2 regions of the Gilliamella sp. M0320 genome follow, and region 2 is predicted to be linked to the other one. Evidence: riboswitches for the same ligand, from Rfam matches in the RefSeq annotation. Region 2 holds a riboswitch; the other holds the start of a gene.
The links. A riboswitch is a leader RNA that binds a small molecule or an ion and turns the genes downstream of it on or off. The one in region 2 is predicted to bind thiamine pyrophosphate.

Region 1: it holds a riboswitch for thiamine pyrophosphate, as region 2 does, so the genes downstream of both, thiB (thiamine ABC transporter substrate binding subunit) here and thiM (hydroxyethylthiazole kinase) in region 2, are expected to answer to the same signal.

What each region holds. Positions count from the first base shown of each region.
Region 1 covers NZ_JACFQD010000009.1:649-5,092, reverse strand. Annotated here, with positions in the region: gene argS (arginine--tRNA ligase) at 1-1,354, opposite strand, end outside; TPP riboswitch at 1,516-1,624, shown strand; gene thiB (thiamine ABC transporter substrate binding subunit) at 1,665-2,663, shown strand; gene thiP (thiamine/thiamine pyrophosphate ABC transporter permease) at 2,677-4,257, shown strand; gene thiQ (thiamine ABC transporter ATP-binding protein ThiQ) at 4,235-4,444, shown strand, end outside.
Region 2 covers NZ_JACFQD010000003.1:274,126-278,569, reverse strand. Annotated here, with positions in the region: gene trpS (tryptophan--tRNA ligase) at 1-409, shown strand, start outside; gene trkA (Trk system potassium transporter TrkA) at 534-1,895, shown strand; TPP riboswitch at 1,946-2,047, shown strand; gene thiM (hydroxyethylthiazole kinase) at 2,108-2,881, shown strand; gene thiE (thiamine phosphate synthase) at 2,897-3,538, shown strand; gene thiD (bifunctional hydroxymethylpyrimidine kinase/phosphomethylpyrimidine kinase) at 3,550-4,344, shown strand; gene H3T83_RS05805 (heavy-metal-associated domain-containing protein) at 4,442-4,444, opposite strand, start outside.

The DNA.
Region 1 (4,444 bases), on a different contig from region 2:
ACAGCATATTATCCCAATCAAATACATAATCAGTTGTTCTATTTTTGGATAGATCAGCATATTTAACCGCACCAATGGCAACTGCATCAACCACTTGAGCAAGCTCGGCATCAGAAAGATCAGGATTTTTGCTTTTAATTAATGTTGCTGCTCGCTCGGTTGCTTCATCGAGTAGATCATTTAGTTTAACGGTATCACCTGAACGCGTTTTAAAAGGTTTACCATCTTTACCTAACATCATACCAAACATATGATGTTCAAGTTTTAAAGATTCTGGGACATATTTTGCTTTATGCACAATCGCCCAAACTTGTTCTAAATGTTGATGTTGACGTGAATCGGTATAATATAAAATACGATCCGCGTGTAAGGTTTCATAACGATATTTTGCACAGGCAATATCGGTTGTTGCATAAAGATAACCACCATCTCGTTTTTGGATGATAACACCCATTGGTTCGCCTTCTTTATTTTTATACTCATCTAAAAACACAACAATAGCGCCTTCACTTTCAACGGCTAATTTTTTCTGTTTAAGATCGGCAACAATACCCGGAAGCATACTGTTATAGATACTTTCACCCATGGTATCTTCTAGTGAAAGTGTGACATTGAGTCGTTTATATGTGGCAATATTTTGCGTCATGGTAATATCAACCAGTTTTCGCCACATTTCACGGCAATACTCATCACCGCCTTGAAGCTTAACGACATAATTACGGGCTTTTTCAGCAAAGACTTCATCTTCGTCATAATGTTTTTTGGCTGCACGATAAAAAGATTCTAGATCCGATAGATCCATATCGTTGGCCTGTTCATTTTGCATTTTTTCAAGGTAAGCGATTAACATACCAAATTGGGTTCCCCAATCACCAACGTGATTAGCTCGAATCACATTGTGACCAAGAAAATTTAAGACTCTAACACTCGCATCACCAATAATCGTTGAGCGTAAATGACCAACATGCATCTCTTTGGCTACGTTTGGTGCTGAGTAATCAACCACAATAGTTTGTGGTTTAGCTGGTAAAGTGATATTCAATTTATCGCTACTTAACGCTACTTCGTTCTGCTCGGCAATCCAACTATTTTTTAAAAAGATATTAATAAAACCCGGGCCAGCTATTTCTACTTTATCGGCAATATCTTCAATATCCAGATGTTGTAATACTTTTTCTGCCAATGCGCGTGGTGGCATAGCCAATTTTTTAGCGGTAGCCATGATACCATTTGCTTGATAATCACCAAATTGAACTTTGGCTGATTGCTTGATTAAAGCATCACAGTTTTTATCTGCACCAGCCATAATCATTGCTTGCGAAACTCGTTGCGTTAATAGTTGTTGAATATTCACATTGTACCTAATCAATAATCATAAAATGAGGCATATAATACCGACAAACACAACAATTGTCACTGATTGCCTGTAATCTTACCTTGTTTTAATATGTATAAATTTGTATTTATCAACACCTCGCCTGTTTACAATTCTATTTGCTACCACTAAACTACTCATCGTTCTCAACGGGGTGCCCTGAAGGGCTGAGAGTGTCAGAAAAACTGACATAACTCGTCGAACCTGAACTGGATAATACCAGCGGAGGGATTTGAGTTATTATATCTGCTCAAACCTTTTGTCTTTTACACATTACTTTGGAGGCAAAATGTTTCGTAAAAACTTTTTACTATCTGTTATATTTTCATTTTCACTATTTAGTCATCTAGCTAATGCACAACAACCAACCCTAACCGTTTATAGTTACAATTCATTTATGTCACAATGGGGGCCGGGTGAAGCAATAAAAAAAGGCTTCGAAGCGCAATGTCATTGCCAACTTGATGTTGTCACATTGGGGGATGGCGTATCTGTTTTAAATCGCATTCGCCTTGAAGGCGACAAAACAAATGCGGATGTTATTTTAGGATTAGATAACAACCTATTAGCACAAGCCAAGCAAGCGGATATCTTAATTCCGCATCAAATTAGTAAACCCGATAACCTCAATACCGATTGGTGGGATGATAGTTTTATTCCTTACGATTTTGGCTATTTCGCTTTTATCTATAATCAAGATAAGATCAAAAATCCTCCTCATTCATTACATGAATTGGTCGAAAACCAAGCTAATTGGAAAATCATTTATCAAGATCCTAGAACCAGCACTCCAGGACTAGGTTTATTGTTTTGGATGAAAAAAGTCTATGGTGACGAGGCGGCAAATGCGTGGCAACAAGTTGCTAAACATACAGTCACAGTAACTAAAGGTTGGAGTGAAGCCTATGGTATGTTCTTAAAAGATGAGGCTGATTTGGTATTAAGTTATAGCACATCGCCGATAGCACATATTATTAATGAAAATAACCATAGCTACGCAGCCGCGATTTTTGCTGAAGGTCACTATCGCCAAGTCGAAGTGGCTGGCATCATTAAATATAGCCAAGAAGTCGATTTAGCTCGACAATTTTTACGTTACTTACTAACACCTGAGATACAACGACAATTTGCTGAAAAAAATGTGATGTATCCAATTATTAAAACCGATCTACCCGATGCCTATAAGCAAATTAATACCATTGATAAATCGCTAGAATTTACACCGGAAGAGATTGAAAAACATCAAAAAGGCTGGATTCGTGAGTGGCAGTCAGCAATAAGTAACTAGTTAAGTATTATTAATGTTAAAATTCAGATCATTATTACCAGGTATCAGTGCTGCTAGTTTAATTTTAATCATATTAAGTTCAGCACTTCTCGCTATCTGGAAATTTGCCTTGCAGTCAGGAAATTTAACCATCTATTTTGATAGTTACATATTGCATATTATATGGATAACTTTTTACCAAGCTGTATTGTCGACGTTATTATCACTAATCGCAGCTATATTAATGGCTAAAGCATTATCTTTAGTCGATTTTAAAGGTAAAAAGTTGTTATTGAAAATGATGCCTATTACCTTTATCTTACCAACACTAGTTGTTGTGACTGGTTTACTATCGGTTTACGGGCGACAAGGTTTATTATCAAATATCTGCCAAATATTACACATACCATTCTCATTTTCAATTTATGGTTTACAAGGCATTTTATTGGCGCATGTATTCCTGAATTTCCCTTATGCCTGCTGCCTATTTTATCAAACCTTACAAAGCGTACCTATTGAACAAAAACATTTAGCTGCGCAATTAAATTTTAGCAATGTAACTTTTTTTAAAATTATTGAATGGCCATTACTGCGTAGACAAATATTACCTATGGCGGCATTAATTTTTATGTTATGTTTTTCAAGTTTTGCCATTGTTTTAGCATTAGGTGGCGGGCCAAAATATACCACGCTTGAAGTTGCTATTTATCAAGCAATTCGTGATTTTGATCTGTTACAAGCAGCATTACTTGCCTGTTTACAATTAGTTTGTTGTATTGCCTTCATTGGATTAATGCAAAAGATAAACAGAATCGATAAAAAATTAACGCTAAAATTTACTCAAACAGACTATCGTTTACCTCTACCCAAAGGATTAAAAATTGTTAGTTCAGTGCTAGTTTTGATTGGTGGATTGTTTATACTGTTACCGATGCTGACCATCCTTTTTCAAGGTATCTATTTCTTTCAATTTTCACTGTTGACCTTCTCATTACAGCAAGCTTTACTTTTTTCAATCATTATTGCAATTGGTTCATCAATTATTGCCATGACACTAGGGTTACTATTACTTTGGACCAACAGTCGACTACTGATAAATAGACAACCGCGATTGAGTAATGGACTATTATTAATTGCATCACTGATTCTAGCCATACCAAGTATGGTATTGGCATCAGGATTATTTTTATTACTATTTGACTATAGTAATAATACCGTTTTTATCTGCTTATTGATGATGGTTTGTAATGGATTGATGGCTTTACCATTTATTACAAAAAATCTTACCGTTCCAATGTATGATATTACTGCTCAATATTGGCGACTTACCCAATCACTGAATATTAATGGTTTAACTCACTTTTATCTAATTGATTTTAGAGGGTTAAGAAGAACAATATTAATGAGCTTTGCATTTGCTGGCATCTTGTCATTGGGCGATTTTGGTGTAATTGCTTTATTTGGTGGGCAGTCAGTCACCACTTTACCTTATTATTTATATCAGCAGATATCGCATTATCAATACAAAGAAAGTATAGTAACAGCAGCAATTTTATTAATTTTATCATTTAGCTTATTGGTTGTTATGGATTATGATCGAACTTCAAAAAACTGAGTATCAATATGATAACTTCAACATGCACTTTGTGCTTAATATTGCTGCTAAAGAAAGAGTAGTGATTGTTGGCCCAAGCGGTGCAGGCAAAAGTACATTACTCAGTTTAATTGCCGGATTTATTTTTCCTCATTCAGGGCAAATTATCCTAAATCATCAAAACGTCACCACGACTTTACCGGGTAAA
Region 2 (4,444 bases):
GTCTAAATCAGATGAAAATCGCAATAATGTTATTGGTTTACTTGAAAATCCAAAAGATGTCGAGAAGAAAATTAAACGGGCAATGACCGATTCTGACGAACCACCTGTCGTACGTTATGATTTAAAAAATAAAACGGGGGTATCAAATCTGTTAGATATATTAACCGGTATTACGGGTAAACCTATCGCTGAACTGGAGAAAGAATTCGAAGGTAAAATGTATGGCCATCTAAAAACTGAGGTCGCAAATCAAGTTATTGATATGTTAACTGGTTTACAAGCAAAATATCATCAGTATCGTGATGATGAAAATTATCTTCTGACAATTATGCAAGAAGGTGCACAAAAAGCTCGAGCAAAAGCAGAGCCAACGTTGAAAAAAGTTTATGACGCAATCGGTTTTGTATAATTAACCGTAAAACTAGATTGCAATTAACGCTAAACAATATCAATTGGCTTTAATGACTAAACGCACTATCGTTTTTGTTAACGAAAAGTGCCATTGAAGCCTTTTTGATTATCATAGGTTAGTTATGAAAATTATCATTCTTGGTGCAGGTCAAACAGGTAGTGCTCTTGCCGAATATCTGGTTACCGAAAAACAGAACGATGTGACTGTTGTTGATGAAGATCATGACAAGTTGCAATCATTGCAAGAACGTTTTGATTTACAAGTTATTTGTGGAAAATCATCTTATCCACAAGTATTAGAAAGTGCTGGTGCAGAATCTGCCGACATGTTAGTCGCTGTTACCAATTCTGATGAGGTCAATATGATGGCTTGCCAGATTGGGCATGTGATGTTCAATATTCCTCAAAAAGTCGCACGTATTCGAGCTCCAGAATATAATGATGAAAGATACTCATTTTTTAATAAAGATTGTATTAATATCGATCATATTATAGCCCCAGAAAATCTAATCACCAATCATATCAGCCAGCTAGTGCAATATCCTGGCGCACTACAATTTGCCTCATTTTATGATAATCGAGTCTGCTTAGTTGCCGTTACAGCTTACTATGGTGGTGCATTGGTGGGTAGTGAATTATCAGAGCTAAAAGAACATTTACCTCATGTCGAAGCGCGGGTGGTGGCTATTTATCGTAAAAATCGTTTTATTCGTCCGATTGGTTCAACTTTGATTGAAGCTGGGGATATGGTTTACTTTATTACCCCACCGCTTAACATCAAAGCGGTAACCAGTGAATTACAACGGTTAGAAAAGCCTTATAAACGAATACTCATTAGTGGTGGTGGTGGCATTGCTGTTGCTTTAGCTAAGCGATTAGAAAACGATTATCAAGTTAAATTGATTGAACGTAATGCCGAAAAAGCAGAATTAATTGCCGAGCAGTTAGTTAATACGACCGTATTACATGGTGAATCATCGGATCAAGAGCTATTATCGCAAGAACAAGTCGAACTTACCGACCTTTTTGTTGCAGTGACAAGTGATGATGAATCAAATATTATGTCATCAATGCTTGCCAAAAGGATGGGAGCAAAAAAAGTAATCGTACTTATTCAACGACAAGCTTATTTAGAGCTGATAAACGATAGCGTAATTGATATTGCCATTTCACCACAACATGCCACTATTTCAGAATTACTCAGTCATGTAAGACAAAATGGCGTGGTAAAAGTTGTCTCACTACGGCAAGGTGAATCAGAAATTGTCGAAGTGATCGTTAAGGGTGATACTGAAAACTCTAAACTAGTAGGTAAAAATATTAACAGTCTAAAATTGCCTTCAGGGGCAACTATTGGTGCTGTGGTGCGTGGTGAAGATGTGATTATTGTTAATACCGATTTAATGATCGAAGATGGTGATCACTTAATCATTTTCTTACCAGATAGACGATCTATTAGCGATATCGAAAGATTATTACAATAGCTTGTATAAAATATAAACTCAGTAGATAATAAAACTGTTTTTATTAATTGTTTTTTGACTCGGGGTGTTTTTTGTTACTACAAAAAACTGAGATTTTACCCGTTGAACCTGATCTGGCTCATACCAGCGTAGGGAAGTCTTCGTCTTAATTATCCGTTTTGACACATTCTTCCCTTAATATCAATAATAAATAAGGAAAGAATATGTCTACCATTCAGTTATTTCAAAATAATGATGCCATTCCCTTTATTGAGCAAGTTAAACAACAACGACCGTTAGTCCATTGCATTACCAATGATGTCGTACAGAATTTTACCGCTAATGTCTTATTAGCCATTGGAGCTTCACCAGCAATGGTCGTTGCTAAACAAGAAGTTGAAGACTTTGTAACTATTGCCAGTAGTTTATTAATTAATATTGGTACCATTGATGAGCACAGCGCAAATAGTATGTTGTTAGCTGCAGCAAAAGCTGAACAAACACAGACACCATGGGTACTAGATCCTGTAGCGATTGGTGCGGCACTTAAATACCGCACTGAAATTGCCAAACAACTGTTAACTTTTAGACCGAGTGTTATTCGAGGAAATGCCTCTGAAATTCTCGCATTGAGTGGTCAACAATCATCATCGAAAGGGCCTGATGGACTTGATTCTACCGATTCTGCATTAAATGCAGCAATACTATTAGCACAAAAATATCAAACCATTGTCGCAATAACAGGTGAGATAGATTATGTCACAGATGGTGAACAAATTTATAGCATTGTCGGTGGCGATATCGCTTTAACTAAAGTAACTGGCACCGGCTGTTCGTTATCTGCGATGGTAGCAGCATTTATTGCAACCACTAGTGATCGTTTAACCGCTACCGCATCAGCTTGTTTTATGATGAAAAAAGCAGGACAGCTCGCTAGTAAGCAACAAGGGTTAGGTAGTTTCGCCATTGCTGTTATTGATCATCTTTCACGATTCAATCAAAACTAAAAATAAGGATGTTTGATGAAAAAGCAACTTGATTTAACCCTCTATTTAGTCCTCGATCCGTTATTATGTGGCGGTATAGATGGTATGGTCACTACCACCAAAATTGCTGTTGAGAATGGTGTTACCGCAGTGCAACTACGTTCAGAACAAGAATACTCTGGTAAAAATTGGTATGATGCCGCACAAGCGCTCAAAGAAGTGTTAAGTAGTACCCAAGTTCCGCTATTTATCAATGACCATGTTGATATTGCTTTAGCCATTGATGCCGATGGCGTTCATATAGGACAAAGCGATCTACCGGTCGACGTTACTCGACGCTTAATTGGCACAGACAAATGGTTAGGACTTTCAGTTTCAAATCAATCACAACTAGAGAATGTTCCTTGGCATTTAGTCGATTATCTTGGCATAGGGCCTATCTATCCAACCGCAACCAAAAAAGATGCTGCCGCCGCGACAGGCATTGCTCAATTGAAAGAACTGGTTAAAGCGAAACAATGCCCTGCCGTGGCTATCGGTGGTATCGGCGCGAATAATTTAACCGAAGTAATCCAAACTGGCATTGAAGGTATTGCCGTTGTGTCGGCAATATGCGGACAAGCTAATCTTGCCAAAGCGACATCAGACCTAATCAGTAAAATAAAACTGGCAAAATAGGAAACCAAATCATGACAACAGTTGCATTAACAATAGCAGGCAGTGACCCTAGTGGTGGCGCAGGTATTCAAGCTGACTTAAAAGCATTTTCAGCACTTGGTGCTTATGGTATGTCAGTGATCACCGCATTAACCGCACAAAGTACGCAAGGCGTTAATGGTGTACATGCTATTCCCGCTGAATTTATTGAAGCACAGTTTAATACACTATATCAAGATATCCACATTGATAGTGTTAAAATTGGTATGCTAATGAATAAAGAGATTGTTACTACAGTTCATCAGCTATTAAACAATCATCCTATTGCCAATATTGTGCTTGATACCGTAATGATTGCTAAAGGCGGACATCCATTGTTAAAAGCTGATGCCGTTTCTGCTATTCGAGATCTATTATTACCATTAGCCACAATCATCACCCCTAATCTACCTGAAGCGGCTGCATTACTTGATTGTAGTGAGGCAAAAAACGAAGAGCAAATGCAACGACAAGGTTATGAGTTACTAAAATTGGGTTGTCAGGCAGTCTTAATGAAAGGCGGACATTTGCCAAGTCAAGAAAGCCCTGATTATTTAATCACTCACGACAACATCATTAGAATGACATCACCGAGGATCGCAACGAGAAATACCCATGGTACAGGTTGTACCCTCTCTGCAGCAATTGCAGCCTTGTTACCGAAACATCATTTAGAAGAAGCGGTTAAACAAGCCAAAAAATACCTACAAGGCGCTATTGAACATGCAGATAGTTTAAAAATTGGTAAGGGAATTGGGCCTACTCACCATTTTTATCAATGGTGGTAGAAGTATACAAAAACTGTTAATCGATGATTTGATAAAAGTACTCTCGAAGATTTAGGCGATGAGATAATCGCCTAAAATTTAATAACGCTAAATACTGTTA